3 regions of the Vibrio sp. WZ-1 genome follow, and region 2 is predicted to be linked to each of the others. Evidence: predicted binding sites of a transcription regulator. Region 2 holds the regulator's gene; each other region holds the start of a gene.
What was found. The regulator CRP, encoded in region 2, controls carbon source genes, mostly activating them, when cyclic AMP is high. The targets are predictions, from matches to a motif close to TGTGANNNNNNTCACA.
Positions count from the first base shown of each region.

Region 1: recB (exodeoxyribonuclease V subunit beta) is a predicted target of CRP. The motif match lies at 1,602-1,617, and genes of this name have one in related genera.
Region 3: udp (uridine phosphorylase) is a predicted target of CRP. The motif match lies at 2,355-2,370, and genes of this name have one in related genera.

Region 1 covers NZ_JBQEQR010000076.1:112,194-123,002, forward strand. Annotated here, with positions in the region: gene recB (exodeoxyribonuclease V subunit beta) at 1-1,504, opposite strand, end outside; gene recC (exodeoxyribonuclease V subunit gamma) at 1,795-5,268, opposite strand; gene ACTS60_RS13150 (DUF3413 domain-containing protein) at 5,530-7,353, shown strand; gene ACTS60_RS13155 (TDT family transporter) at 7,429-8,403, opposite strand; gene ACTS60_RS13160 (LysR family transcriptional regulator) at 8,516-9,433, shown strand; gene ACTS60_RS13165 (YebG family protein) at 9,581-9,880, shown strand; fluoride riboswitch at 10,083-10,157, shown strand; gene ACTS60_RS13170 (iron-sulfur cluster assembly scaffold protein) at 10,290-10,809, shown strand, end outside.
Region 2 covers NZ_JBQEQR010000043.1:14,585-25,393, reverse strand. Annotated here, with positions in the region: gene ACTS60_RS01850 (ExeM/NucH family extracellular endonuclease) at 1-865, shown strand, start outside; gene ACTS60_RS01845 (aminodeoxychorismate/anthranilate synthase component II) at 1,055-1,642, shown strand; gene ACTS60_RS01840 (aspartate aminotransferase family protein) at 2,004-3,215, shown strand; gene astA (arginine N-succinyltransferase) at 3,324-4,343, shown strand; gene astD (succinylglutamate-semialdehyde dehydrogenase) at 4,372-5,829, shown strand; gene ACTS60_RS01825 (DUF1338 domain-containing protein) at 6,094-6,885, shown strand; gene crp (cAMP-activated global transcriptional regulator CRP) at 7,110-7,742, opposite strand; gene ACTS60_RS01815 (phosphoribulokinase) at 7,982-8,851, opposite strand; gene ACTS60_RS01810 (YheU family protein) at 8,979-9,188, opposite strand; gene ACTS60_RS01805 (hydrolase) at 9,251-10,258, opposite strand; gene ACTS60_RS01800 (TIGR02444 family protein) at 10,738-10,809, opposite strand, start outside.
Region 3 covers NZ_JBQEQR010000080.1:186,525-197,333, forward strand. Annotated here, with positions in the region: gene ACTS60_RS17455 (methyl-accepting chemotaxis protein) at 1-19, shown strand, start outside; gene ACTS60_RS17460 (DUF1887 family protein) at 186-1,346, shown strand; gene udp (uridine phosphorylase) at 1,501-2,259, opposite strand; gene ACTS60_RS17470 (zinc/cadmium/mercury/lead-transporting ATPase) at 2,566-4,872, opposite strand; gene ACTS60_RS17475 (MATE family efflux transporter) at 4,973-6,424, opposite strand; gene ACTS60_RS17480 (CBS domain-containing protein) at 6,487-6,906, opposite strand; gene ACTS60_RS17485 (NAD(P)/FAD-dependent oxidoreductase) at 7,250-8,869, opposite strand; gene fdxA (ferredoxin FdxA) at 9,103-9,426, shown strand; gene ACTS60_RS17495 (RNA methyltransferase) at 9,669-10,403, opposite strand; RNA gene ffs (signal recognition particle sRNA small type) at 10,527-10,623, opposite strand; gene ACTS60_RS17505 (GGDEF domain-containing protein) at 10,759-10,809, opposite strand, start outside.

The DNA of each region.
Region 1 (10,809 bases), on a different contig from region 2:
TCAGTGCAGGTTGCTTTTGACCACCCATAGTCCAAACGCGTTTGTCGGCACTTGGGCTGTAATCCACGGGGTGGAATGGAATATCAGAGTCATAAATAAACGGGCTATCTGGCAGAGCAAAAATCTGATTCACTGCCAATACCATATCGGCACTTGAGCGCCAGTTAGTACCAAGCGTGTAGTGAGCACTAACTTGGTTACGAGCCTTAATGTAAGTGAAGATATCCGCGCCACGGAAGCCGTAAATCGCCTGCTTCGGGTCACCGATCATAAACAAACCGCACTCAGGATTATCCAAATAAATGCGGCTAAAAATACTGTATTGCAGTGGGTCGGTATCTTGGAATTCATCGATCATCGCAACCGGATAAAGCGTGCGAATGCGCTCTGTCAGTAGTGCGGTTTCATCGGTATCAATCGAGGCAGAAAGCTGAGTCAGCAAGTCATCGAATGACAACCATTGTTTCTGATTTTTTGCTTTTGCCAGCATCACGCGACAATGCTCAATCGCATGAGCTAACAATGGCGCTTTTAAGCTGATAGGGTTGGTAAGGAAAGTTTCAATCGCCTCAAACACAGGATGCTGTGGCGCAGTTCCTTTCGGGGTTTTCTCAAACAACACATTCTGCGCGAACTTCTCCAGCTTATCTGGATAGTCATAGCCCGTGGTTTCTGTCGCTGCCCATGTATTGACCGCTTCTAACCACGTCGGCAAAGACTTTTTGGTGTAGCTGCGTTTGTTGACATCGGAATCAGAAATCAGCGCGAGGAAGTCATCTTGGCTATCACGCCATTGGGCTTTCAAAGCATCAATTTGCTTTAAGTTTTGCTCATGCAAATTGGCAAGGCTACCTTCCATTGCCGGAACAGAGAGACTTAGCGGCGCGCCCGTGAGGTAGTTACTTATGTCATACAGTAGATCCGATGGCGAGCCCCAGAGTTGGCGTACTTCTCCAGCCAAAGCGAACGGCAGAGGGTAGAAATTGCGACGCCAGTAATCAGCAACCACTTGCGCTTTAAGATGGCTTTCGTCCGTTACAAACTCATTGTTGAAACGGCTACCAGATTCGAATGCGTTTTGCGTCAGCATACGTTGGCAGAAACCGTGAATGGTGTACACCGCGGCTTCATCCATTTGGCGTTCCGCTTGCAATAGGATCTCAGCGGCTTGCTTATGATCTTCGATTTCTTCCAACAAAGGTTGAATCACAGGATCTGAGCTTTTCCCGCGAGCGAACGCGATCCTCGCGTCATGAATACGAGCACGAATACGATCACGCAGCTCCGCCGTTGCAGCTTCGGTAAAGGTCACCACCAGAATTTGATCCACGGTCAACGGTACGCGGTGCTTCGTATCGGCAGTGCCATGCCCTAGTAGGAGTCGCAGATACAAACCCGCGATAGTAAAGGTTTTACCCGTACCCGCCGATGCTTCAATTAACCTTGCACCATGCAGTGGAAAAGTCATGGTTTGCAGTGGAGTTGGAACTGACATTTGCGCCATAACGCTGAATCTCTCCGGATTATCGACTGACCGAACTGTGATCTGTCGTTAAAAATTCTATTTATATGTCTAACAAGTTGGAATATTTAGAGGTTAGTGGGATCTCACTCACGGTTATCCTGATCTTCAACCGCTAGTATGCGCGTCACGAGATAAGCCAAGCCTTTCAGGCAGCTACACTCAAACGAATCATGGTCCCTCTGACCTTGTGGCCGTACAGCGAACGCCCTACAAAAAATAATGATTTTCTGGCGGCCACCCTACTCTCTTTTTTGTCTAAATAATCCAACTTACTTTTCATCATCGGCATCCATCGCCGCCAATCTTGCGCCTTGAAGAACCAATGCGGTCAGCGTGCGAACTTCTGCTGCAAGCTCGTCATTCCAAGTAGACCAAATACGCGAAATATACGCGTTATTTCCTTCTCCTGGACTCATGTAGCCATCATTGAATGCATCCGCCATTTTCTTCAGCGATTTCTCTTCGTCATCAGCCCAATGACCACGACTAAAGCCCGCCTCAACGCACGCCAGTGCTGTTTTCGGGAAGTATGGTAATGGCTTGGTCATGCCTTCAAAAAACAAACGCACTAATTCAGCAAGTAGTTGTTTTGCTTGCGCAGCGTCTGCCATTGCTGGGTAAACCAAATGCACTGCGCCTTCCTTGCGGTCATAACCGATAACGTGAGTCTTTCTAGCGTGACCAGAGGCAGACATAGCAAGATGATCAATCCATGCAGCGAGGTAATCCTGCGCACGAATTTTACCGCTGCGGTAGCGAATCAAACCGGACTGATAGCATTGAGTTAGCCAACCGGTTAGACGGATGTTTTTTCCTTCACCAAGCACATCGAAGGTAAGGTCGATTTCTAAATCGTCTTGCGGAGCACCGGATAAGAACGCCAACTTATCCACCAGCTCTTCCGCTTGCACGCGGTTGGTTTCAAACTCGATATCACCAAATGCGCCAACCGGTAATTTGCCCTGCGCGCGTTGTTCAGTCATAAAGTGCTTGAGTACGTCTGCTTTTGCGGACGGTTGAGTAATGGCGGTTTCGAGCAAGGTTTCCAGTAGCTCATCGCGCATTTGATAGCTTTCTAAGCCACCTAATACAAAGGGCTCATCGTCTTCCATCACAGGCAATGGGGGTTCAAACATCACTTTCAAACGGCGGTTAAAAAAATACTGAACAGGCAAACGCCAGAAGCGTTGTAATTCCACCAAGTCCAACTCAATTGGGAAGATCGCACCGAGTAAGTAATCATCCAATGCGCGGTTAAACTCGCCACGCGCATGACCTTGCGATTGATTGCTTTGGGTCAACGCTGCTGGAATCCACTCTTTGGCATAGCTTGAATGAGAACCTTGGAATGCGCTTGGGCTGAATGGCACCATTGCATGCACATTCACTAACTCCTTGAGTAGTTTATCTCCGGAGTCATCAACAGGCTGGTCTTGATCGCCATCTAGGCAGTAGTTCTGATGGCAATATTCCATCAACTCCGACACCAGAACAGACGGCACGCGCTCAGTGTTGTCTTGGATAGAACGCCCAACGTAACTGATGTACAAACTTTGCTGCGCAGACAGCATGGCTTCTAGGAACAGGTAACGGTCATCGTCTCGGCGTGAACGGTCGCCCGGCTTAGTGCGCCCCGTCATTAAGTCAAAACCTTCTGGTGGCATTGAGCGCGGGTAAACGCCATCGTTCATACCGAGTAGACACACGGTTCTAAATGGGATCGAGCGCATCGGCATCAGAGTACAGAAGTTCACTTGTCCGGCAAGGAAGCGCTGGCTGACCCGTGTTCCTGACAGCTTGTTTTGCAGATATTGGCTCACAATAGAAGGCGACAAGGCATCATCAAATGCCGCATCGGTTAACTGTTCTTTTAGTTGGCTCAAGGTATCGCGAATGGACTTAAGCGCCATTTCCCCTTCTAGCTCAACTGAGAAGAAGTCATCCAACATCGCCACCAAGGTTTCACGCCATGCATCAATCGACTGAACATGGGAAAGTTTGCGGCGATATTGGCTAATTTGTTGAATAAAGTGAGCTAACTTACCGGCAAGTTCTGCGCCCATACCTTGCACTTCATTGTATGGCGAAAGGCTACCTTCTTGCACTTCAAACAAACCGGCAGATTCTGGCATCGCATAGCCTAATAACATACGCTGGATACCAAATTGCCACGTGTTTTGGCGTGTTTCTGGCAGTTCAAATTCGCTGCCGGTATGGCTATCTAGCCCCCAGCGAATGCCCGATTCTTCTACCCATTGTTTGGCTTGAAGGAAGTCATCTTCGCTGAGATCGAATCGCTTCAAAATCGCCGGCGTTTCTAACAACTCAAGTAATTCAGAAGCCAAGCAACGTGTATTCGGTAAATTAACAAGTTGCATGAAAGCCGCCAAAATTGGGCTTTCTTGATCGGCCGTTCGGTCTGAAATCGAGTAAGGAATAAATCGCTCACCCGGCGCATTGCCGAATACCGCCTGAATCGCAGGGCTGTAGGCATTGATGTCTGCCACCATGACAATAATATCGCGCGGTTTCAGTGTCGGATCGGCATCGAACATCGCCAGAAGCTGGTCGTGGAGTACTTCCACTTCTCGCATTGGGCTGTGGCAAGAGTGCAAGCTCAGAGATTTATCACCCAAGTTCACCACTTGTTTGTGCTGACTGCTATCGATCTGCTGATCGTCTTGGTGCTCTTCTAGATTAAGAATATCTGCTTGAAGTTGATGGAGCAGACTGTCGCGCTCGACATCAACAAAAGCTTCAATCTCATGGGATTCTAGTTGCGACAACAGATACATGTTATCGCGCCCAAGTTTACCCATCGACGCCAACAAGCTGTTACCCACCACATCGGTATGCAGCTCATCCACCACGTTTTCTTCTAGTGAACCTTTTAACTGCTCACTCTCACCTTGTACTTCAGAATGGTCTTCTTGCCACACCACGTGCTGGCGATGTTTTGCTGCTAGGCGAGCTAGGAATTTACGGTCGCGTACCTCACCCCAGTAATAACGACAAGGGTTGGTAAACATCAAGTGCACATCAATGTGTTCACCAATAGCTTTGAGCGCATCCATGTAACGTGGCGGCAGTGAAGAGATACCAAACACAAACAGACGCTTCGGCAGATGATCAAAGTTACCGTTGAAGTTTTCTAGCGTATCAATGAAGTGTTCGTACAAATTGGCACGATGATAAGGCGATTGCCCAAGGGTAACCGTGTGATCGTACAGTGCCTGCCATAAAACCGGCTGCCATGGGTGTTCGTCTTCAAGTTCAGGCACCGTTTGCCCTGCTTCCCAGCTTGCAATCCATTCTGGGCGATACACCAAATAGCCATCGAAGATATCGGCAATTTTCTCTGCCAATTGATATAGCTTGGAGTTGTCACTGTCGTCTTTAAGATAACGAGCTAAAGGTTCGAATGACGCTTCGTTCAACAAACCCGGAAGCAAATGCATCAGCTTCCATGTCATGGCTTCTTTGTTGAAGGCACTGCGCTTTGGCACATCAGCCAATACTTGGGTAAACATTTCCCAGATAAAGGTCGCTGGCAGCGGAAATTCTAGGTTTGCCGCGACACCAAACTCTTTCGCCAATTCCATTTTTAACCACTGTGACATACCTGGGCTTTGCACCAGAATTTGTTCTTTTTCGAAGGGGTTTTCTAACGGATTGATGCGAATCAGTTCAACAAGAAGTGATTTAAGAACATCGACCTGATTGGAGTGATAGACAGTAAACAAAGTAAGAGCACCGAACGCCAATGGAAACTGCTAGCAAGCTTAGCACAGCCGCATTTATTCCTAGAGCGATCTCGATAGCTTAAATAACAAAAGGTTAGAGAACGCCCAAACTCTGAACAAATAACCAGCAACTGATGTTTGTAAGTAACGTCTTACATGCAAATACAAAGCGTGACATTAGTCACAAGTCTTTCATGATAAAAAACACTGTTTTATAATGCATATGAAATTTATATTTATCAGTATTGGAATCACCTCAGTATGTTTCGCAAACTTTCCTCCAATAGCGCTTGGTTGATGGCATTTTTTGCTTGCTTGACTCTCTATCTGTCAATTGCTTGTTACCCATTTTTGCTGTCAAACAACCAAGCAGAGCCACTCACCTATCTGCAAAAATACTATTTGTTTGCCACACAATTTGGCTGGTTAGGTTTAATTGCTCTTCCTCTGATGCTGGGTTGTTTATTGCTGTCCTTTTTTCCGACACGCATATTCAAAGTAATTGTAATCTCCGTTGCAATAGCGCTCTTGATCATGCTGAAAGTCGATATTCTCGTTTTCCAGCAATATAAACTGCACATTAACGGACTGCTGATCCGAATGTTCTTTGAGGGTGGTCGTGACGTATTTGAAATCTCTTGGATGAGTTGGCTGATTTTCATTAGCGATATCGCATTACTGGCAATCGGCCTCGCATGTACCGTTTGGCTAACTAATAAGATGGCACATAGTCGCGCTAAGTTTGTGCTAGTAAGCGTGTGGTTTGGCTTGTTAGTTAGCACTCAGGCAATCCACGCATACAAAAATGCACTCTACGATAACGAAGTCAGCCAATTTTCGAATAACTGGCCACTTTACTATCCATTGACGGCACGCAAATTCATCTACAGCCACAACTTGGTGGACGAAAACATCGCATCACACAACCGTGTTGAACTGAAGAACATTGAAAGTAGTTCACTTAACTATCCACTGAGCCCCGTGAATATAGAGCGACGAGATAAGCAACCTAACGTTGTGTTTATTCTGGTTGACGCTTGGCGTTACAGCGATGCAACGCCAGAAATCATGCCTAATGTTAGCAAGTTCACTGAAAGAACAATCAACTTCTCTCAACACATGAGTGGTGGCAACTCAACTCAAGCAGGTATTTTTAGCCTATTTTACAGCTTGCCAGCGACTTACTGGGATAGCTTTTATGCCAGCCAACGCTCTCCTATTTTCTTAGATGCTCTGCAAAATCAAGGCTACCGTATGGGTATCTTTGGATCCGCGCCATTAACTAGCCCTCCTTTGTCACGCACCGTATTTAAGCGAGTACAAGATCTTACTCTGAAGCAAACTGGTGAAACGCAAGTCGAGCGTGATCAGCAAATCACCGATGAGTTTATTCAGTTCCAAAAGCAGGAAACTAATAAGCCATACTTTAGCTTCTTGTTTTATGATTCAGCCCATGGCACAAGCTTTCCGGAACCGGAGTTTGCTAAGTTCAAACCATACTGGGAGCGTGTCGATCATATTCTTCTTAATAACGATTTCGATGCATCGCTATACCATAACCGTTACAAGAACTCGTTGTTTTTTATTGATAGCTTGATTGGAAAAGTGCTGAAGAGTATCGATTTGGAAAACACTATTGTTGTGATCACTTCCGACCATGGAGAAGAATTTAACGACCATAAAAAGAATTACTGGGGGCATACTGGCAACTACAGCGATACACAAGTTCATGTACCTTTGTATCTTAACTTGCCAAACCATCAACCAGAGCAAATTCACTACCGCACTACACACTTTGATGTTGTACCAACATTGATGAACAAGCTATTTAACGTGAAAGGCAGCACCGATTCATACAGTGTTGGACATGATCTGTTTGATAACCGTATACCTCGGGATTGGTACATCGCGGGTAGCTACTACAACTACGCTTTAGTGGGAAAAGAAACCATGTTGGTCGTGAACCCAGGCGGCCAGTCTCAACAGCTTGATAAACAGCTCAATGTCGATAGTAAGCATCAAGTTCCCATTAGTGTAATCCAAAACTCATTAAATGAGATGTCACGCTTCTACAACAAGGGATAATGAAAAGCCTCTTGGCGAGAGAGACCAAGAGGCTTTTTTTATGAAATAACCAAGACCGTTACTTGGCTACCGCATTTATGCATGATGTGCTGCAACCAATCGTGGTTGAATTAGCAAGTTGTTGATGTATTGCAAACCTACGTAAGTCACGACGATTGTCGCCACTATCAGTTCAATACCTGCTAGACCACGAACTTGCTGTACATAGTGCGCTGCTAGACCATTTGCTTCCATCCAATTTGCTGTTTTGAATAGAGCTGTCGCACCAATCACCATTGGGAAGGTAAACGCTGCATAGCCAGGGCTAAATGGCAGTCTTAGCAGTTTAAAGAAAGCTAAGTAGATGATGGCTGTCATCAATACCGCGATACCAAACAACAGAGCAATAATCACTGGCGAAGGTGCCGCCGTTACGGTTAGGTAACCAGCCAACGATAGGCTTGCTGGTGCCGCCATGATTGCCATGGTTGGTTTTGCTGCATCTGGGATTTCATGAGTAAACATGAAACGGTAGATCATTATTGGCAACATTACTGCGTACGCCACCATACCAAAGACCAACGCACCGTGCGCAATTGGTGCAAGTGCAGGGCTACCTGAAAAAGACACGTCTGCAACGATAATTCCGACTGGTGGTACGAACCAACTTGGCACCATATGGTGTAACTCGAAGTCTTTCGCGCGGTGGTACATAAAGCTCACAAGGAACACGATATGTAGAGCTACTGCCACTAACCAAAGCACATCCCCTGCAATAGGGAAAAAGTGCCCTAATGAGTTTGAAACCACCATGGTTCCCATTGCAAAAGTTGGCACCACGCTACCTACCACAGGGTGCGCAAGGTCTTGTCTTAACAAGTGATTGTGAAAAAGAAATTTAATAGTCAAGATTGCTAGCAATACGCTTGCAATGCCTGCGCTAATCCACTGTCCATAGCCATGTAATTCGGCGAAGTTTTCCCAACTCCAACCTAAGCTCGCAATACCAAGAGCCAGACCCGCCATTGGGGTTGGAGCTCTCATTACTTTTGCTTTTGTTCTCTGAATCATTACGACCTCAAAATCTAGGCTAACTATCTATGGGGGTTATATTACTCTTGCAATTCGTTCCAATATATCTAATTATTTAAAACTAACGTTCAGATTTATTTAACGGAATATCATGCCTAGCCATATCTCTCTTAAACAGCTGAAAGTTTTTACTACGATCACTCAGCACAAAACGCTAACAGCTGCTTCAGAAAGCCTGTTTCTTTCTAAAGCGGCGGTAAGTATGGCGCTGTCTGAGCTAGAGAAACAAATTGGTCATCACCTATTTGACCGGGTGAACAACCGCTTAATTCTCAACCAAGAAGGACAAAAGCTTCTGCCCCTCGCCGATGAACTCCTCAATCGAGCTCGAGATATTGAGAGTGTGTTCGATGGCGATCAAACCCTTTCAGGGCTTTTACGTATCGGTGCTAGTGACACCATTGGCAACCAAGTCGCGCCTTACCTGCTAAGTGATTTCCGTCAGGAAACTAATCACCAATCACAGAGCTTGTTTATTTCAAACTCGGCGCAAATTTGTGACATGTTGATTGCCTACGAGCTCGATATCGCCCTCATTGAGGGCAAGACCATACACCCAGAGCTGGAGTCAACGCAATTCAGTGAAGATGAAATGTGTGTGATTTGTCCGCCGGACTACCCTCACTTCGACGAAGGACCTATCAGCCTAAATGAGCTCGAAGACACGGAATGGATTCTGCGTGAGGCAGGCTCTGGTTCGAGAGAGTTTTTTATGCGCGTCATTGCGCCACGTTTAGAGCACTGGCATGAGGCCTTCCAGCTCAACACTACCGAAGCACTGATTAACTCTGTGTCTGCGGGGCTTGGCTTAGGTTGTTTATCACGCCTATCCGCCGAGCCTGCGATTCGCGACGGCCGAGTTAAGATGCTTAATATGCCCCTAGATATGAAACGCCGCTTCTGGCTGCTACTCCACAAGGAGAAGTATCAAAACCCGCTACTGCGCACGTTTATTGAGTTCTGCCAAGATTGGGAACGCCCAGAGAACCCACACCTTAAAGATGACTAGTTCAAGATGGGTAGTTCAAGGCAGATAGTTCAAATGCTGGTCACTTAGTTGTACACGGCTCTCATTCTGAGGCTTGTCGCTAGACTTAACTGGTCAAAAACTGTATAAAAAGCCAGTATAAATTAATCAAGTTAGAGGACCAACACCATGGCTGTAATCGTCAAGTACGTGGTAGAACGCAATGGAGAAGAGAAAATGACTTTTACCTCTAAAGCGGAAGCTGACGCATACGACAAAATGCTGGATATGGCGGACGAGTTATTCTCACTGCTAGGTAAAAGTGAACTTCTAGAAGACGAAGGCAAGCAAGAAGATCTTGCAATGTTCCTTGCGCAAAACAAAGAAGAAGTACTTTACGCTCTGGGTGCAAAACGTAAACCTGCACCAAAAAAAGCAAAGAAGCTTGAAGCTGTTGAAGAAGATAGCGAGCAAGAAGACGCTGCATAAGCCTCTCATTTGTTTCGAAAAAACGTCGCGTTATGCGGCGTTTTTTTATGCCATTCAGTTATTGCCATATATTTAAGTAACTTCAAGATACAGGTTAAGAGGTTACTTAAGTATATATCTCTGAGAATATAAAGAACTGATTTAATATCCCAAATGGCTCTAAAATTCATGTTGCAGATTAGTGTGACTTAGGTCTAACCTAATCGCACACGGTGATGGGGTGCCACCGGAATCGAAAGATTCGAACCGCTTTAAAGCTAATGACTCCTACAGAAACGAAAACAGGTCAGCCCTGTTGGAAATGCTTTCGCCTATATTGTGAAAGCAAGAGTTCTGTAGTGAGCAATTCAACTCTTCTCCAACCCCGCTCCTGTTTTCTCAAAAATTAAAAATACACTGGGAAAACATTATGCAATACTCACACGAAATCCAATCAATGTGCCCGATTCAACGCGGCGATCTTCATGCATCTGCACCGCTCCCTGTTGAAGGCGCAATGATCAATCCAAAAGACGTTATCGCGATTTCTGGTCTTAGCCACGGCGTTGGTGCTTGTGCTCCTCAACAAGGTGCAGCAAAACTGACCCTTAACGTCAAAAACGGCATCATCGAAGAAGCTTTGATCGAAACGATCGGCTGTTCAGGCATGACTCAATCAGCAGCGATGGCCGCAGAAATCCTAACCGGTAAAACCATTCTTGAAGCACTCAACACTGACTTAGTGTGTGATGCTATCAACGTCGCGATGCGCGAAATCTTCCTTCAATTTGTTTACGGTCGTACTCAATCTGCTTTCTCTGAAGGCGGCTTGGAAATTGGTGCGGCACTGGAAGATCTTGGTCAAACTCAGCGCAGCCAAGTGGGTACTAGCTACTCAACTAAAGCAAAAGGCGTGCGTTACATGGAGCTGGCTGAAGGCTACGTAACAA
Region 2 (10,809 bases):
TAATGCGTTGAAAGACATTAAAGGTGATGTTCTCGTCATGGGCGATCTAAACGCTTACGGCAAAGAAGATCCTCTACTAACGCTAACTGATTACTCAAAAGAGAAATACGGCCGCGATATTTACACTGCAGGTTACACAACGATTGGCGGTGGAGAACTTCAGGTAGAGAAAACCAAAATTGAAAAAGGCTACGGTTACCATAACCTGAACACCGTGCTGCATGGTGCAGATACTTTCTCATACACTTACTCTGGTGAGCTAGGTAACCTAGACCACGCACTGGCAAGCAACAGCTTGGCGCAGAAAGTGGTGGCGATTGAAGATTGGCACATTAACTCGTTAGAAAGTAACTTGTTTGAATACAGTAGCAAGTACACCGGTGACATGCCGAAGTATAAAGATGCATTCTCGGCGTCTGACCACGATCCAGTGATCATTGCGATTGATTTCCCAGATACAGACATCGATCTACCAAGCTCAGGTGATAACCTAGCCGTTGACGTACGTTTGCCACCAAACGCGGTTGTGGGTGATATCGTGACAGTAAGTCTAACGAAAGCGACTCAAGCAGCGTCATCAACGTCTGATACTGACGGTTATGAAGCAAATGCAACGCTGACACAAGTCGATATTGATGCCCGTAGCGTGAGCGTGGAGTTTGACAAAGCGCCGGCAGAAGGCCAATACGTACTAGAGGAGAAGGTGACAGACTCTACGGGTAACACCGTGAAGTTCAGCTCACAGCGTGATGTAACCGTAGAGAAGTCGAATACTACTCCGTCAGATGACTCTGATGGCGGTTCGTTTGGCTTTGGCGCGTTACTAGCGATGCTAGGTCTAGGTTTATTCCGCCGTCGTCGCTAAGCGAATTTATTTCCTGACAAACCGTCCTTAAATAGCTGTAAAGACCAAAGGCCAGCCTATGCTGGCCTTTTTATTCAGCAAAAACTTGCCTTTCTTGCTTGGTATAGCAAAATACCGCCCTTGATTGTCACGAACGTGGCGATTCACCACTTAAGCATTGCCAAAACGGATTGGAGCAACCGACCTTTTATGTTGTTGATCATCGATAACTACGATTCTTTTACCTACAACCTTTACCAATACTTTTGCGAACTTGGTGCAGACGTAAAGGTGGTACGTAACGATGAAATTGACATCCAAGGCATCGAGGCACTCAGCCCAACCCATTTGGTGATTTCTCCTGGACCATGTACTCCCAACGAAGCCGGTATCTCTCTACAAGCCATTGAACATTTTGCTGGTAAGTTGCCTATCTTAGGTGTTTGTCTTGGCCATCAGGCCATTGCTCAGGTGTTCGGTGGCAAGGTGGTTCGAGCACGACAAGTGATGCATGGTAAGACATCACCGATTCGTCACAACGGCCGCAGTGTGTTTAAAAACCTCAATAACCCACTGACGGTAACCCGCTACCACTCTCTCGTGGTGAAAAACGACACCTTGCCTGATGTGTTTGAATTGACTGCTTGGACTGAACTGCCTGATGGAACCATGGATGAAATCATGGGTTATCAGCATAAAACCCTACCAATCGACGCGGTACAGTTTCACCCTGAATCGATTAAGACAGAACAAGGTCACGAGCTACTTGCGAACTTTCTAGCGCGCGAAATGATCTGATCACGATCACTTTTCTTAACAAATTATTCATATTTTTCGCCTTGGAATGGGAATGCAAAACTATGCGTTCTACCAATTTGGTGAGGCCTATTCATTTTTTTTATTTCTTTCCGAACCTTGTCATGCATGGTTTTTATAAAAAATCGCTTCTCTATTTACGTTTCTTGATGCATAAATAATCATAGATAGTGAGTATTAGGTGTTGCGCAGGTATGCGAAAAGAATAAATCACTATTGAAATGGTTAATCAAATGTAAATACAATGCCGTAATAGCTTAAATGCAAAACATTATTTGCTGGCAAAGAGTGCCGGTTAAATTCGCTTATCTGCTAGGCATGCGGTATCAAGAAGGAATGTGCAATGACAACGGAAAACAAAGTAGAGCGCGGTTTATTCGATGAGGTAATGGTACCTTGCTATAACCCGATGGAAATGATCCCTGTAAAAGGTGAAGGTTCACGCATTTGGGATCAGGACGGAAATGAATACATCGACTTTGCTGGTGGTATTGCGGTGAGCTGTCTTGGTCATTGTCACCCAGTCATGGTGAACGCATTGACTGAGCAAGGTAACAAGCTTTGGCACCTAAGTAATGTTATGACTAACGAGCCAGCACTGCGACTGGCGAAGAAGCTAACAGAAGTCAGTTTTGCTGAGCGTGTGTTCTTTGCTAACTCTGGCGCAGAAGCAAACGAAGCGGCACTAAAACTGGCTCGTCGTTACGCGGCAGACGTTCATGGCACTGAGAAGTCGGAAATCATTGCATTCAAACAAGGTTTCCATGGTCGTACTTTCTTCACTGTAACGGTGGGCGGTCAAGCGGCTTACTCAGATGGTTTCGGTCCTAAGCCAGGCGATGTGACACATCTTCCTTACAATGATATCGAAGCGTTACAAGCACACATGTCGGATCGCACTTGTGCGGTAATGATGGAGCCTCTACAAGGTGAGGGCGGCATCATTCCACCAACACCTGAGTTCGCTCAAGCGGTTCGCGAGCTGTGTGACAAACACAATGCACTGCTGATCTTTGATGAAGTTCAAACCGGCAACGGTCGTACTGGTCACTTCTATGCATACCAAGGTCTAGGTATCACGCCAGACATTCTAAGCACAGCGAAATCACTGGGTGGTGGTTTCCCTATCGGTGCAATGCTAACGACGGCAAAACTGGCTGAGCACATGAAAGTGGGCACTCACGGTTCAACTTACGGTGGTAACCCACTAGCGTGTGCGGTTGCTGAAGCGGTCGTTAATGAAGTCACCAAGCCAGAAGTTTTAGCTGGTGTACTAGAGCGTGAAGCGATGTTCCGTGAAGGTCTGGATAAGATCAACGCGAAGTACAACATCTTCTCTGAAGTGCGCGGTAAAGGTCTACTGCTTGGTGCAGCACTGAATGAAGAGTGGCAAGGTCGTGCGCGTGACGTACTGGTTGCTGCAGGTAAACAAGGTCTCATGGTATTGGTTGCGGGTGCCAATGTCGTACGTTTCACACCATCACTCGTTATCACACAACAAGAAATCGAAGAAGGTTTGGCGAAGCTGGATAAAGCGATCGCAACGCTGGTTTAAGCGCGATTGCCGCTTATCGTCAACCTAGAAACCCCCATCAAGGATCTCTGATGGGGGCATTGTTCCTACAATATAGTTAGGATCTTCTTGCATCTGGAGGGAGTATTGATGCTAGTAGTTCGCCCTATCGCAATGTCGGATTATGACGCGCTGCACACCTGTGCGGTTGAGTCAGGTCATGGATTTACATCTCTACCGGTTAACGAAGAACTGTTAACCAATCGAATCAAACACTCAGAATACAGTTTTGGCAAACCTGACGTGAACGAAGCTGGTGATGAAGGCTACCTAATGGTGGGCTTTGAATCTGATACTGGTGAAGTGGCAGGTACCACAGGTATTGAAGCTTCAATCGGCTGGGATGTGCCTTTTTATTCTTACCACATCAGTAAAGTGGTGCACTCGTCACCAAAGCTTGGCGTAAATAACGTGGTTAAGCTGCTAACGTTTGGTAATAACTACACGGGTAACAGCGAAATCTGCACCTTGTTCCTACGTGAGAAATTCCGTGGTGGCTTGAATGGGCGTCTTATGTCCAAGTGTCGTTTCTTAATGATGGCAGAGCACCCAGAGCGTTTCTCGGAAACCATCTTTGCTGAAATGCGTGGCGTGTCAGATGAGAACGGTAACTCACCATTCTGGCAGTGGCTTCAAGAGCATTTCTTCTCTATCGATTTCACTCTGGCGGATTACCTAACGGGTATTGGCAAGAAAGGCTTTATCGCTGACTTGATGCCGAAGTTGCCAATCTACATCAACCTGTTGAGCCCTGAAGCACAAGCCGTGATTGGCCAAGTGCACGATAACACGCGTCCAGCATTGAAGCTGCTTGAGCGTGAAGGCTTTACCAACCGTGGCTACGTTGACATTTTCGATGGTGGTCCAACGGTGGAGTGTGACCTACGCAATATCGAATCGGTACGCCACTCATTCCGCGCGCAAGTCAAAATCTCGGAGCACACCAGCACAAAAGACTTCTTGATGTGTAACGCGTCATTCGAGAACTTCCGCGCTGCGGCAGCGAAAGCGGCGTATGACGCGGAAACGCAAAGCGTAGTGCTCGCACCAGAATTGGCGGATGCACTCTTGGTTGAGGAAGGGGACTTTGTTCGCCTTCTTCCGCAGTAACTGACGACAGAATTTAAGGATAGAAACAATGACACATTGGATTGCAGGTGAATGGGTACAAGGTCAGGGTGAAGCGTTTACGTCTCTGTCGCCGTACAACCAAGAAGTGGTCTGGCAAGGTAACGGCGCGACAGCTGAGCAGGTTAACCAAGCGGTGTCTGCTGCGCGTGAAGCATTCGTCGATTGGAAGAAGCGCCCATTTGCAGAACGTGAAGCGATCGTGTTGGCTTTTGCTGAAAAAGTAAAAGAGAACAGCGAAAAAATCGCTGAAGTGATTGCCAAAGAAACCGGCAAGCCGATTTGGGAAACACGCACTGAAGCGGCAGCGATGGCGGGTAAAATCGCGATCTCTATTCGTGCTTACCACGACCGTACTGGTGAAGCGACGCGTGAAGCAGCAGGCAACCAAATTGTATTGCGTCATCGCCCATTGGGTGTAATGGCGGTCTTCGGTCCTTACAACTTCCCGGGTCACTTACCAAATGGTCACATCGTGCCAGCACTACTGGCAGGTAACACCGTGGTCTTCAAACCGTCTGAGCAAACGCCATGGACGGGTGAGTTAGCCATGAAGTTGTGGGAAGAAGTGGGTCTGCCGAAAGGCGTAATTAACCTAGTCCAAGGTGCGAAAGAAACCGGTATTGCGCTCGCTGATGCGAAAGGCATTGATGGCGTACTGTTCACCGGTAGTGCGAACACAGGTCATGTTCTGCATCGTCAATTTGCTGGTCAGCCGGGCAAGATGCTGGCGCTTGAAATGGGTGGCAACAACCCGATGGTTATCTCGGATAACTACGGCGACCTAGACGCAACGGTTTACACCATCATCCAATCTGCCTTCATCAGTGCAGGACAACGTTGTACCTGTGCTCGTCGTCTGTACATTCCATTTGGCGACAAGGGTGATGCAGTCATTACTAAGCTGGTGGAAGCGACGCGCAATATTCGCGTAGACCAACCATTTGCAGAGCCTGCACCATTTATGGGACCGCAAATTTCGGTTGCGGCAGCCAAGTTCATTCTCGATGCGCAAGCGAACTTGCAAGTACTTGGTGGTGAAAGTTTGATCGAAGCAAAAGCTGGCGAAGCGGCGTTTGTTTCTCCAGGCATCATCGATGTGACGAACATTGCTGAGTTGCCAGATGAAGAGTACTTCGGTCCACTTCTGCAAGTTGTACGCTACCAAGGGCTAGAGAAAGCGGTAGAACTGGCGAACGATACGCGCTTTGGTCTATCGGCAGGTCTGGTTTCAACCGACGACCAAGAGTGGGAATACTTCGTTGACCACATTCGTGCCGGCATCGTGAACCGCAACCGTCAGTTGACGGGCGCAAGTGGTGATGCGCCATTTGGTGGGCCGGGTGCGTCGGGTAACCTACGTCCAAGTGCTTACTACGCAGCAGACTACTGTGCGTACCCAATGGCATCAATGGAAGGGCAAGAGACGGTCTTGCCTGAAACATTGAGCCCGGGTGTAAGCCTGTAATAGAGAAATACGAAGCGGTGACAAAGTATCGCTGCTTCTCTCTGCCAGAGCTATTTACCAAGTTAGGATTTCGGTAAGCGCGCTGGCAAACGCCAAAGGCGAGCTCAAGACTCTCCAGAGCGTGTTGACTGACTGGCACTTATGCCGCACATACCGTCACAGGTTGATGACTGCTCGTTCGTGATTCTGGACAGCTTTAGGGCTGTGAACGAGTGGTCAACTTCCTCTTACCCCTAACTCTACATTTCATAACAAGGAGTCGTTATGACGCCCGATGTGTTATTTGAATCGCTATGGCAAGACTACATTCAACGTCTTTGTCCTTCTGCTGCTAAAGTTCATCAACTTCTTCAAGAAGATGAGCCTCTGATTAATGACCATATTGCGTTACGTACGTTTAATGTCGCTCCCCTAGGCATTGAAACGCTGGCGAAGCCATTCTTGGCAGTGGGTTATAAAGCCTGTGGTGATTACGTATTTGAAAGCAAAAAGCTGGTGGCAAAACATTTTGAGCACCCAGATCCGAAGCAGCCAAAAGTCTTCATCAGTGAATTGAAAGTGGATGAGTGCTCAGCAGAGCTACAAGCCATCGTTCATAAACTGGTAGAGCAGGTTGATGCTTCTAAACTGACAAACAGCGACTTCTTGTACGGCGGTCGTTTATGGGATCTCAGCTATGCTGATTTCCAAACCTTGGCGAAAGAGAGTGAGTACGCTTCGTGGCTTGCTGCGCACGGTTACGGAGCTAACCACTTCACAGTGAGTGTGAATCAGCTCAACCAGCATCAAGAAGTAAAGCAAGTAAACGACCATCTACGTACAGCAGGCTTCACCATCAATGAAAATGGCGGCGAAGTAAAAGGCACGCCAGAGGTGCTACTAGAGCAATCATCGACCATGGCAGACAAAGTGCCAGTGACCTTTACTGAAGGCGTTGAGGTGATTCCAGGGGGCTTCTACGAGTTTGCTAAGCGCTACTCAATGGATAACGGTGAGTTGTACCCAGGATTTGTAGCGGCATCAGCAGATAAGATTTTCGAAAGCACCAACGGTTAATAGATACGAGAACGGGCTATGACCTATGGGGGCGGGAACGCTTTGCTGGGGGAGGTTTTAACTCTCGGAATCTGAGAGGGCTGTATCTCTAAGGACGAAGTCCGCTCTCGGAACGCAGCGATCCCGACTCTCGATTCTTTGTTTTCCGTTCCCGATTCCCACAAAAGAAAAAGCCACCAAACTTTCATTTGGTGGCTTTTAAATTTTTTAAACGTTAATCGAGATTAACGAGTTCCGTAAACAACGATAGTTTTACCGTGCGCAGAAATTAGGTTCTGCTCTTCTAGCATCTTCAAGATACGACCTACTGTCTCACGAGAACAGCCAACGATTTGACCGATTTCTTGACGAGTGATCTTGATTTGCATGCCGTCTGGGTGCGTCATCGCATCTGGCTGTTTAGCAAGGTTCAGAAGAGTCTGAGCGATACGACCAGTTACGTCTAGGAACGCTAGGTCACCCACTTTTTGGCTAGTAACTTGTAGACGACGAGCCATTTGCGCAGAAAGGCGCATTAGGATGTCTGGGTTAACTTGGATAAGTTGACGGAATTTCTTGAAAGAAATCTCTGCCACTTCACAAGGAGATTTAGCGCGAACCCAAGCTGTACGCTCTTGGTCTTCTTCGAATAGACCAAGCTCACCAATGAAGTCGCCTTGGTTTAGGTAAGAAAGGATCATTTCCTTACCTTCTTCGTCTTTGATAAGAACCGCAACAGAACCTTTAACGATGTAGTACAAAGTCTCTGCTTTTTCGCCCGCGTGAATTAGCGTGCTTTTTGATGGGTACTTATGAATATGACAGTGTGAAAGAAACCACTCTAATGTTGGGTCGGTTTGAGGTTTACCTAGAACCATAATATCTCACTTCCTCTGCAGGGTACGCTTGCGCTATCCATATTTTAGCTAAGCCTGAATTGGCTTACTAGAATAAGAGCACTTTTTATATGCTGCAAGCTCTCTTGTGTTTCGGTTAGAAATAGTATCCTTTTTCGGAAACGATTTCTTGATTTTAATCGTGCCATGATTGAGATTTTGTAAGCAAAACTGTGCACATGATCACGGTATGAAAAGTAAACACCTTATTGAAAGGGCTTTTAGCCAATTTTCCCAGTTTCGATCAACTGCTGTAAGATTGGTCTGACGATGAGCTCCATAGCAAAACTCATCTTACCGCCCGGCACCACAATGGTGTTATGACGAGACATGAATGAGCCATCAATCATAGCCAGGAGGTATGGAAAGTCGACATTCTTGATGCCACGTAGGCGGATAACGACGAAGCTTTCATCCAAACTTGGGATGCCTTTGGCGTTAAGTGGGTTGGAAGTATCGACGGTTGGCACACGCTGAAAGTTGATATGAGTCCGCGAGAATTGCGGGGTAATGTAGTTGAGGTAATCGTCCATCGAGCGCACGATCGAATCCATTACCGCCTCTCGGGAGTGGCCTCTGTCGCGAGTGTCGCGAACGAACTTTTGAATCCATTCCAGGTTCACAATGGGTACCATGCCAATCAGAAAGTCCACATGGCGAGCCACGTTGACGTCACCATCGACAACACCACCGTGTAAACCTTCATAGAACAGTACGTTGCTGTCTTCTGGTAAGTCTTGCCATGGTGTGAAGGTGCCTGGCATTTGATTGTAGGGGACGGCCTCATCGAAGGTATGCAGATAGCGACGCACGCTGCCGGTCCCTTCTTCACCATACTTTCGGAAGAATTCTTCTAACCCTGGGAAGTCATTTGCTTGCGGACCAAAGTAGCTGATGTGTCTACCTTGCTCGCGAGCCTTACGGATCTCGACATCCATCTCCGGGCGAGTAAAGCGGTGGAAGCTATCTCCTTCAACCCATGCAGGTTTAACGTTCATCATATTGAACATCTTACGGAAGGCTTCTGAGGTCGTGGTGGTGCCAGCTCCGGAGGAGCCAGTAACCGCGATGATTGGGTGTTTAGCTGACATGACAAACCTTGTCGAAAATTACTTACCTGTAAAGTGCAACACGTGGATGCTGCACGGTCGATAACCCACTATAGCACGTAACAAGCCCGTGTCATCGAGTGGGATACGGTAAAATGTGAGGGCCTTATTATTTTGCTTTGAGTTGAATATCAACCGTTTCATGGAGCTCGGAGAAGACAATCGTTGCATCCCCTTTCTCTAACTGAGTTCTAACTTGGTCGATTTTATCTTGTAGTGACACTTCTACCGCACCGTAATCTGTCCCTTCACGCAGCACAAATTCTCGGATCAAGTTTTCTAATGTTTCTGGCGCAATGTCTTGCCATGGAATGATCATAAATACCTCAAACGTTTATGATGATGGTGTGCTACCTGCCTTGGTTGACACTTGTGAATAGTTTACTGTGTTTGTTGTTTGGATACAGTAGAAAGGTACTCAGCGGCGATACTTTCGTAATAAGCTGGCAGAGCTTCCTCTAACCAAAACTTTGGCTTGAGCGCAGTACCTGTGAGAAAGCCGACATGGCCACCATTTTCATAAAGGCGGTAATCAATGTTGTCCGGTAAAACAAACTTCGGAATCACGGCTTCGGTCATAAACGGATCATCTTTAGCGTGGATGATCAGTGTTGGTAGGCTGATCTGTTGCAGTTTGCTCAAACCTGAACATTGATCGTAGTAGTCTTGTGCATCTTTGAATCCGTGCAGAGGTGCGGTGACAAGATCATCGAACTCATACAGACGAGTAACACGTTTGATCGAGCGGTAAGACAGTGCAAGCTCTCCTTGTATCAAATCGTGCTTTTGCAGCGCATTACGTTTAAGTGAAGAGAGTAAATAGCGTTTGTAGACCTTGGAAAAACCTTGCTCTATTCGGTTTGCACATGCGGACAAATCCAGCGGGGCAGAAACGATTGTCGCAGCACTTAAGATGGGGTCGTCTTTGTACTGAGCCAAGTAGTTCGCCAACATGTTACCACCGAGCGAAATGCCGACCGCAACTTTAGGGTTGTTAGGGAACTGCTGATTGAGTTGTTCAAGAAAGAAACGAGCATCCGTCACTTCACCGGAGTGATAGGCGCGGGCTTTTTTGTTTGGCTTACCGCTGCAGCCACGAAAGTGCATCATCACCGATAACCACCCCGACTTGGCAAAGGCATTCATTAAGCCGTTGGCGTAAGGGCTATAAAAGCATCCTTCAAGGCCATGGAACAGAACAAAAATGGGTTTATTACGGGCAATATCGGTGTCTTGTTGTTCTGACCACGCTAAGTCTAGAAAATCGTCATCAGGGGTATCAAGAGTTTGCCACACAGGGGTAAACAACGCTTTTTTACGAATAAAGCGCGGCAAAAGCGTTTGAAGGTGTGGGTTTTTAATTCCAGCTGCTGCGAAAAATTGGGTCATACTTAGTACCAATCAATTTAAGTATTATTGTTATTCACGCCACTTTGGTCTCTGTGCTTACGCGAATACGGTTTGATGGTGGTTTGTCATGAGCTAAGCAGAGATATCGCACAATCCTTACCGCTAATCTGAGAGATTGGTTCTGCTTAGATCTTCAATGCCAACAAACGCATAACCAAGTGACTTCAAGATGCAGGGTTCAGAGCATTGTCATTGATTCGAGGTCAAGGAAAGCAACGCAGCGTAATAGCCAGCTCTTTCCAAGTTGTTTGACGCAGAAATCGGGTCAATGACACGCTCCCGAAGGGCGAGCTGCCTTGGCTTGTATACTTTGTTGTCGATTCTTGATTTAGAGTGACTAGATCTTTAAATCTCCGCCGCGTCTACAAACCAAGTCATTCTCGCTGAATCAAGCATCTCGAGGTTACTTGGGTATATACTCTTATTTATATAAGTCTAAGTATAGATTTATTATAGATTTATGGATGATGAATATTCGGAACTGGAAGCGAAAATGCTTGTTGAAGGTGTTCTGCGCCCAGCTTTCGACA
Region 3 (10,809 bases), on a different contig from region 2:
TCACCGCTTCAAACTATAGATAAAGATATAGGTTATACCGTTTTTAGATAGCAACTCACTGTATGAGGGCGACTTTTTATAAGGTCGCCCTTGTTTTTTATGGACCTTGTCTACATATGGTTATTATGGCTTGCTCATCCCTTTTACTTTCTCTTTTCGAGCAAGCCAAAAAAGAAGGAAAACCTATGGCTGTTCATGTTGGTATTATTGACCAAGACCCTGTGAGATTGGTTACTCCTCTATTGGATAATCGCACTGTCAGTACCCATATCGTCTTTATCGGCGATAAGAGTCAAGCTGACATCTACGAGCGACTGAGTGCCGTGTTAGAGCAGCGAGAAATTACGTCCGAATTTTTTGAAATTCCTTCTGTTGTAAACACTTCTCTGATTAAACAATCGATTCATAAATTAGCAAAAGATCTCCACGATCGAGGCGAAGAAGTAAAACTGAATGCGAGTTGTGGCCTACGTCACCGATTACTGTCTGTATATGAAGTATTCCGTACATACCGTTGGCCAATCTTTGTCGTTGAACCAAACAGTGACAAACTTTGCTGGCTATATCCTGATGGTAAGGAAGACACCCAAGTAGAAGACCACATCACTATCTCTGACTACTTAACCATTTTCGGTGCTCGAGGTGAGTTCCATCATGTTGACCTTCCTCCTCAGCTCGACCAAAAACTGTATGAACTTGGCGAACGTTGGGCGTCTAACGCGTTAGAGCTTGGTCCTGGTCTTGCTACGCTAAACTACCTTGCAACGACTTGTCGTAAAGAGCAGAAGCTAGATGTTGAGCTTTCGGAGAAACAGCAAGGTTACCGTGAACTGAACATGCTGCTGACCGACTTGGTCGAAGCACAAATCGCCACTTACGAAAATGGTGTACTGACGTTTGCTGACGAAGATGCTCGTCGTTTTTCAAATGGTGAATGGCTAGAGACCTTAGTTCATAGTACGGTTAAGCAGATCCAAGATACGATGCCAACGATTCAAGACCGTTCTTTAAATGTGCAGGTTTATCGCAAACTGGGTGAAAGTGAGGTTCGTAATGAACTGGATGTTGCGACCGTAGTAAATAACAAGCTGCACATCATCGAATGTAAGACTAAAGGTATGCGTGATGATGGCGATGACACCCTGTACAAACTTGAATCACTGCGTGACCTTCTAGGCGGTCTGCAAGCACGTGCTATGTTGGTCAGCTTCCGTCCGCTACGCCATAATGATATTACTCGAGCAGAAGATTTAGGCCTGGCGCTAATTGGCCCTGATGAGCTAAAAGATCTGAAGACACACCTGAGTGCATGGTTTGAAGCCGCTGGCGGTTCTGACGAAATCTAATCGTCCATATCCGATCAAAAAAGCAGCCTCGAGCTGCTTTTTTATTGCGTCAGATTCGCTGTCTTTAGCACACAAACAAAACTGACAGATAGAAAAAGCCAGAGGCGAACCTCTGGCTTTTCCCGTTTGTTTAAATGCCAACTAACCGTTGTACTTAAAGCATCTTACGAGCAGCTTCAACTACAACCTTAATTGAGCGAGCTTCCGTTTCTTTCAGCGTTGAATGATCTGGAATCTCTTTTTGTGTACGGTTGATAATTACACCCGCCACACAACCTGCTTTTAGGCCTGAGCTTGCACACATAGTTAGCAGTGTTGCTGACTCCATTTCGAAGTTCAGAACGCCCATGTCCTGCCACTCTTGCATAGAACCTTGGAAACGCTTAACAACACGACCAGAGAAAGTGTCGTAACGTTCTTGGCCTGGGTAGAAAGTATCACTTGAAGCTGTCACACCCATGTGTACTGCAGCACCAGATTCTTCTACTGCCGCTTTCATTGCTGTAGCAATTTCAAAATCAGCGACCGCTGGGAATTCCATTGGAGCAAAGTGTAGGCTCGCACCGTCTAGGCGAACAGAACCTGTAGTAACGATCATATCACCTACGTTTACGTGTGGCTGGATCGCACCTGTAGTACCTACACGTAGGAAAGTACGAACACCTAGTTGCGCTAGCTCTTCTACTGCAATAGACGTAGATGGGCCACCGATACCAGTAGAACAAACCACAACAGGTTTACCATCTAACTCTGCACGGTACAGCGTGTATTCACGATGGCTAGCTAGGAATACTGGGTTTTCCATTTCTTCTGCGATTTTTTGAACGCGCGCTGGATCACCAGGAATAATTGCTAGAGTTGCACCATTAAGATCAGCTTCAGTAATACCTAAATGGAATACAGCTTGAGACATAAGTCGCTCCTTGTTGTGGCTTATTTTGTAAACAATAAGCTCATTAATAAGTTGTTGGGTACAGATGCACTGTAGCGAACCTTTCACCAACATAGAGTGATCGCAATCACAATGAAACAATGTAATAAAACCACACTTTCAAATAAAAACGGTTTAGATCACAGTTTAAGGAGCTCAAGATCATTTCGTTGCATGGGAATAAGTGATTTGCCAAACGAAACAAACACCAAAGCTGTTTCGATTTAATAGGCATAAAAAAACCTGAGACACTTCTGCCTCGGGTCAGTTTTCATTTCACTTTAATGGTTATTTTACTTGCTTAGATTCAAAACGAAGCAATCTCAGAGCGTTCAAAGTAACAAGAGCTGTTGCTCCACTGTCGGCCAACACAGCTACCCACAAGCCTGTTATACCTAGCAAACTCGTTACCAAGAACACGCCTTTCAGTCCTAGAGCCAACGCAACGTTCTGACGGATATTATTGAGCGTCGCACGTGATAGTTCGATCATACCAGCGAGTTCGATCAAACGGTTGTGAGTCAGCGCGGCATCAGCCGTTTCGAGTGCAACGTCAGTACCACCGCCCATTGCAATGCCAATGCTTGAAGCTTTCATCGCTGGTGCGTCGTTAATACCATCGCCTACCATCGCAACCGTGTGCTGCGCTGAAATCTCTTCTACATAGTGCACTTTGTCTGCTGGTAGCAAACTTGCTTTGTAATCAAGGCCAATTTGGTTCGCAATTGCTTCGGCACTGCGAGGGTTGTCACCTGTTAGCATCACAGATGAAATACCCAGTTTCTTCAATGCAGCAACGGCTTGTTGAGCATCTTGACGAAGCGTGTCTTGCCAAGCAATCAAACCTATCACTTCGTGATCGTGGCGTGCGATAACCACAGTTTTACCCTGCCCTTCCAACGCCAAGACTTGCTGCTCTACCTGTTGTGAGATTGGGAAGTCCGCTTTCGATGGTGCAATCACCTGTACCAATTTGCCTTCAACTACGCCAGTTACACCAGAGCCCACTTGCGCGGTTTTATCTGCCGCTTCTGGGATGTTGATGCCTTGTTCTTGCGCTTTGTTCACCAATGAAATGGCCAGTGGGTGGCTTGAGCCAATCTCAATCGATGCCGTTAAGCGAAGCAATTGCTCTTCAGTCACACCAAACGGCACGACATCAGTGACTTGTGGTTTACCTTGTGTCAGCGTACCCGTTTTGTCGAAAGCAACAGATTCAACGCGGCCTAATAGTTCAAGCGCAGCACCACCTTTGATCAGTGCGCCTCGTTTTGCCGCGGCCGCTAAGCCAGAAGTAATCGCCGCAGGCGTGGAGATAACCAAAGCACATGGACATGCGATCAACAACAATGCTAAACCACGGTATACCCACGTTTCCCAAGGCTGAGCAAACAACAATGGTGGCGTGATAATGACTAATAGAGAAACAAGCATCATCAGCGGTGTGTACCAACGGCTGAACTTGTCGAGGAAGCGTTCAAGTGGCGCTTTGCGTGATTCCGCCTCTTCAATCAAATGCAGGATACGGTCAATCGCGTTCTCACCTTGGCGAGAAGTCACTTTTACTTGAACGACTTTATCGACAACCACAGCGCCTGCCATGATTTTACCGCCTTCGTTGTGCTCTACCGGAACAGACTCGCCCGTTAACGCACTTTCATCGAAGCTTGCAGCTTGAGTCATAAGCAGGCCATCCGCAGGCATGCGGCCACCAGGCGCAACTTCAATCACGTCACCGGGTTGAAGCTGTGACGCTGGCACTTCTTGACGTTCACCATCAACAATCAGCGTTGTATTCTCTGGAACGAGATCCATCAATGCTTGAACACCGCTGCGAGCACGAGAGGATGCATATGCTTCTAACTTTTCACCAATAAGGAAAAGCAATAGCACCATCGCCGCTTCCGCGGTTTCACCAAGGTACAGCGCACCTAACGCCGCCACACTCATTAATGTTTCAATCGCAAATGGCGTACCAGTGCGGGCCAACTTGACCGCTTTCATCGCAACCGGATACAAGCCAAGCAAACAGGTCAAAGTAAACAACCAAGTACTTAGCGTTGGATTGAAATCAGAAATGATGCCAGCAAACGCCATCGCACCTGCAATAGAGAGGATCTGAACATTGTCTTTGATAACGCCCAGCCAACCCTTTTTCTCGGCTTTTGGTTTTGGCGCATCTGTCGAAGTCAGTGGGAATCCGGTTTGCTGAGAAACTTGCTCGATAACAGGCGCAAGTGCTCGGTTATCAAAATCGACCACTAGCTTTTCTGTTGCGAACAAGACTTTGGCATTTGTGACCCCCTCAACAGAAGAGATGGCCTTTTCTAGCTTTTGCGCACAGGCAGGACAATCCATGCCTGACACTAGCCAACTATGACGACTGGTGGACTCGAGAGGTTCAGCAGGGCCTTCGTCGTCAACAGAATCCGAACTACAGCTTCCGCCGCTACAACAAGATTCTTCTGAGACAGCAACGGTTGCTTGGGTAATGTTTAGCGTTGGCTTTGCCGGTGCGCAGCATGAGTCACTTGCACCTACTGCCACCGCAGATTTGACTTTGCCTGATTGGCAACCTTGATGTTTCGAACACATAATTCACTTTCCTTATTGGTGATAAACCTTTATCTACCACTAAGAATAAACCTTGGAGCTAACTCCAAGGTCAAGCATATTTATGTCAGATAAACAAAATTTACGCTTTTTCTTCTTCCAAAGCGGTTGCCACTTCATCAATCAATACCGCATCGTGAGAGCAAAAAGGTTGAGTATTGACGCAAGTGATCGCTGGATCGTCTTCTATATCTTCTTCTCCGAAGTTTTGCATCAGGTCTTTAATGTGTTTGTTCAGGACAACTAACGCCAGCAACCCAAACACTATCGTACCCACCGCTTGTCCATATAACACGCCAAGTGCTCCGTACCATTGCGATCCAAAGTAAACGAAAGGCAGAGTGCCAATTGTTGCTTTACCTAAATTGAGTGCTGTCGAGTAAAGTGGCTTACCCAGATTATTGAAGGAGGTATTGGCGACAAACAAAGTACCGTTGAAAACAAAACTGATTGCAACATACGTGCAAAACGCCGCCACAATAATTGCAGCATCACCAGTAAGGCTGAACATAGCCACAATGTAGTCTTGCAGCAAATACAGCACAACGCATACAGCAAGCGTATAAATCGTGGTAACGAGTAAAGAATCCGTCAGTGTCTTTTTCACCCGGTCCATTCGCTCAGCACCAAAGTTCTGTCCAATAATCGGCCCTACTGCACCAGACAGAGCAAAAATCACCGCAAAACAGACAGGCGTTAAGCGACCAATCACAGCAAAACCTGCAACGAAGTCTTCACCAAATTGTGCTATGTGCGTGGTGACAATCGCATTGCCTATGGGTGTAGCCGTATTGGTGATAATTGCAGGCACAGCAATGGCCAAAATTGGTTTTAGGTTGTTTTTAAGAATATCGAGATTGGGAAAGGAAACCAGCTTATGTACTTTGACCAGTGGATATAATGCGAAGGCCAACACCGTGAAACGGGCAATAACAGAAGCAGCCGCGGCCCCTTCCACATTCCATTTAAAAACGAAAATAAACCATGGGTCGAGAATCGCGTTAACAATACCACCAGCCAACGTTGCCCACATAGAGCGCTTTGCATCACCAGCGGCTCGCAACCCGGCACCCGCCGACATACCCAACGCCAGAATCGGCGCGCTTGGCAATAGAATGTTGAGATACGCTTCAGCACGCTCAGCAGCAACACCTTCTGCACCAATCGCAGCTAAGAGCTCTGGTATATGAACATACATACCCACAGTAATCGCTAAGCTGATCATAAAAGCCGTCAGCATAATACTGCCGCTCATCAACCTAGCGCGGTCAAAGTCTTTTGCACCAATAGACTTGGAAACTAATGCTCCCATCGCAATCGACGTACCAATAGAAGCAGAAGTAGAAAAGAAAATCAGCGTCCCTGCAAAGCCAACGGCAGCTGCCAGCTCGACTTGCCCTAACATACTGATGAACAACATATCAAGCAAGTCGACCACAAACAGTGCCATCAAGCCTACTGAGCCCGCACCTGACATCACTAAGATATGGCGCATCGTGGAACCTTGGACAAACTTCGCCTCTTGGGTAGACATATTCTTCCTCAACGACAAAAAGACGCCGAGGCGTCTTTTATCTTAATATTAATTGTTTGATTTTAGACAGGGTGCTGGAAACATTCGTTTAGAGACATACCGATCGCTCTAAGCACATCACGTCTTGTAATGACACCGACCAACTTCTCGTTGTCATCCACTACAGGATACATTTTCGGTTTGCCTATCTTCATCATGTCGGCCAGCTCAATGATCGACATCTCCGGTGATACAGAAAGTACATCATCATGCATACACTCTTCCACCGTATGAGTGTCTTGGCAGTGGTAGCTCGCTTTAACCAACTTATCCAAAAGGTCTTGTTCAGAAAGGAATCCGATGACCTTCTCGTTTTCGTCAATGACAGGTCCACCTAGAGTAACACTTTGCATCACCTTGTCCAAAGCCGCTGTTAGCGACATATTTCTGGTGAACGTCACCGCTTGCAATGTCATGTAATCTTTAACTTTTAGTGAGTGCATTTTTATCTCCTTAGCGGCACGTTTTTGCTGCCTTTAAGATAAGTGTCGTCTAATTTCTTGATTTTACTAAATTGAAATTAGCAATTTTATTTATAGATTTAGGCTATTGATCTCTATCCGAACTGATACATAAGACAAAACAATAAATACACAGTTGCATATTTATTTACCTCGGGTGCAAAACTCAGTCTGGTGATGAACAGTGAAAATATATTGCGTGCACAGAGGTCGAGATAAAGTCGAGTTAATAAAAACTCAAGTTAGAAATAATTAGCTATGCAGTGCAAACAAAAAAGCCAACCTCAAATGGGGCTGGCTTTCGAAGTATTATTACTCGAAGAGATTAAGCATTTTCCATCGCTTCGACGATATCACGAGCAACCGCTTCAGCCACTTTAATACCATCGATACCTGCAGAAAGAATACCTCCAGCGTAGCCTGCACCTTCACCCGCAGGGAAGAAACCTTTTAAGTTAATACTCTGGAAATCTTTACCACGCTTGATACAAACTGGAGAAGACGTACGCGTCTCAACTCCCGTTAGTAGACCATCTTCTGATGCAAAGCCTTTGATCTTACGATCGAATGCCGGAATTGCTTCACGAATCGCTTCGATAGCAAATGCAGGCAGTGCTTTAGATAGGTCAGTCAGTTTAATACCTGGAGTGAATGACGGTTCGACATCACCCAGAGCACTTGGATCGCGGCCTTTCAGGAAGTCACCGATTTTCTGTGCTGGCGCGTCGTAGTTTTCACCACCTAGCATGTAAGCGCCTGACTCTAGCTCACGTTGGAAACGGATACCCGCTAGTGGATCGCCTGGGTAATCTACTTCGGGAGAGATACCCACTACGATAGCACTGTTCGCGTTACGCTCTGCACGAGAGTATTGGCTCATACCGTTAGTTACTACGCGACCCTCTTCTGACGTTGCCGCTACTACCGTACCACCAGGACACATACAGAAACTGTAAACTGTGCGACCATTTTTACAGTGGTGAACCAGTTTGTAGTCTGCCGCGCCAAGAATTGGATGACCAGCATTTGGACCAAAGCGCGCTTCATCGATCATCGATTGCTTGTGCTCGATACGGAAGCCAACAGAGAACGGTTTCGCTTCCATGTAAACGCCACGATCATGCAGCATTTCAAACGTATCACGGGCACTGTGGCCTACCGCTAGCACCACATGACGAGATTTGATCTCTTCACCGTTTGATAGCGTTACGCCTGTGATTTGACCATCTTCCATGTGTAAATCATCAACGCGAGTACTAAAGTGGATTTCACCACCTAGTTCAATGATTGTCGCGCGCATCTTTTCGATCATGGTTACCAGTTTAAAGGTACCGATGTGCGGTTTGCTTACGTATAGGATTTCTTCTGGTGCACCAGCTGCTACAAACTCAGTGATCACTTTACGACCGTAGAAGTTTGGATCTTTTACTTGGCTGTAAAGTTTACCGTCAGAGAAAGTACCCGCACCGCCCTCGCCAAACTGTACATTTGACTCTGGGTTTAGTGTGCGCTTACGCCAAAATCCGAACGTGTCTTTAGTACGTTCACGTACTTCTTTACCACGCTCAACGATGATTGGGTTAAAGCCCATTTGAGCCAAAACCAAACCCGCGAACAAGCCACAAGGTCCAAAACCGATCACCACAGGGCGTTCTGTTAGGTTTTCTGGTGCTTTCGCAACAAACTTGTATTCCATATCTGGTGTTTGGCGAACGTGCGGGTCTTTTTCAAACTTCGCTAGCAACGCTTCTTCATCACCTTCAACAATGATGTCTAGCGTGTAGATAAGATGAATATTGGTTTTCTTACGAGCATCATAGCCGCGTCTAAAGACATTAAAAGAGATAACTTTCTCAGCAGCAATGCCAAGCTTTTTAGTAATCGCGTCTAGTAGCGCGTCTTCCTCATGATCAAGAGGAAGTTTAATTTCATTAATACGAATCATAGGATGTCTCGTTTGGGTCGGTGTCTTAGCCAGAACCGCCATTTCCTTCCCATTGAAGTTAAGAACGAAAAAAGCAGTCAGCTCACAATGGCGCGCATTTTACGAGAAATTGAATTGGCTGTCATACTAAATCCAAGTTGCGCGGCGGAATTAACGTAGCGAATGTTGAATTTTACCTTGGGATGAGTATTATCCCCATTCTTCAATTTTGACTAACTTAAGAGCTGATTATCATGGCGTTTGTCGTAACCGATAACTGTATCCAATGTAAATACACTGACTGTGTCGCGGTATGCCCTGCTGATGCCTTCCACGAAGGCCCGAACTTTATGGTAATCAACCCGATCGAATGCATCGATTGTGGCTTATGCGTGGATGAATGTGCCGCAGCCGCCATCTTCCAAGAAGACGAGCTACCAGAAGATCAAGTGATCTATAAAGAGCTCAACGCAGAACTTGCGGAAATCTGGCCAGTACAAACTGAAGTAAAGCCAGCAATGGATGAAGCAGAAAAGTGGAATGGTGTGCCAAACAAGTTGGACATGCTAGAAAAATAAGCCACAAGCAAGAGATCCCCGACTCGGTCGTCCCTCCCTCTCGAGGATGACATTCAAAGGCGGGGTGATCTTTTCGATGGGTAAACACAAACACCATCAAAATCCTTCGATGATTTCCCTAGGATACGTTTAGCAACGGCACCTAGCTTCCCATTTGACCCCGATTAAAAATAGGCTCGTCATTCCCGATAGCGACGAAGGAGCTCAGTCGGGAATCTCGTTTTTCTGATCGAATGTTTCTTCTAGCTGTGTTGACGACGCATGTTATCCAGAATAATACCTGTCGCCATTGCCACGTTTAGTGATTCTGCACCGCCAAAGGCTGGAATGGTTATTTTGTCAGTCACAAATTTAGACGCGGCTTCACGTACACCGTGAGATTCGCTGCCCATCAACAAAATGCCTTCTGCTGAAAACTCTGTCTTATGCACGCTCTCCCCTTCAAGGAACGCGCCATATACTGGCAAGTTTGCTTCTTCTAAGTAGCTTGGTAAATCCACAAGGCTAACTTGCACACGACCAAAGCTGCCCATAGTTGCACTGATGGTTTTTGGGTTGTAAGGATCGGCACAATCTGTGCTCGCAATGATGTGCTTAATGCCGTACCAATCCGCAACGCGGATGATTGTGCCCAAGTTACCCGGATCAGAAACACCATCCAGTGCAATCATCAAACCTTGAGCTTGTGGCACTTTTACATTTGGAATATCCACCACGGCGATGGCTGCGTTGTTACTCACAAGTGTACTTGCTTTGGTCAAATCATCGAGTGACGCTTCAATGCATTCGAAGCCATTTAGCTCTTGGCGGTGCTGCTCTAGAAACTCAGCGGTTGCAAAGATCTGTTTTACCGTTAGCGAGCTGTTTGCCAATTCCAGTACGTTCTTTTCACCTTGAACCAGAAATAAGCCGTGCGCTTTACGCTGCTTCTTTTGACCAAGAGCACGAAGCAGTTTTAGTTGGTTTTTTGAAATCATGAAATATCCCAGATGAAAATTGGCATGGACTAAAGCACCAAATTATAGAATAAAGTGAAATGAACAAAAAGAGACGCCGGAAACGAAAAAGCCTCGCTGTATAAGCGAGGCTTTTAAAGGGTGGGACCCCAGCCACATCCCGGCACACAAGTCACACGCTGCGGCTGCTTCCTTCCGGACCTGACCGAGTTCACGAGCTATTGTTGCGAGAGGACCAGAGCCCCATAATTCTGTTTTGAGAGCGTGTCTCAAATGATGTGAGGATTATTCAGTATCGCCTCTAAGATTGCAAGGGCTAAAGCAATGAATTTCCCCATTTCACTTCCGTTTGCACAAAAGTCGGTCAATTCAACAATTAAACCCCAATATCATCGATACTCTTTTGCATCGTCTCTTGCCGTGATGC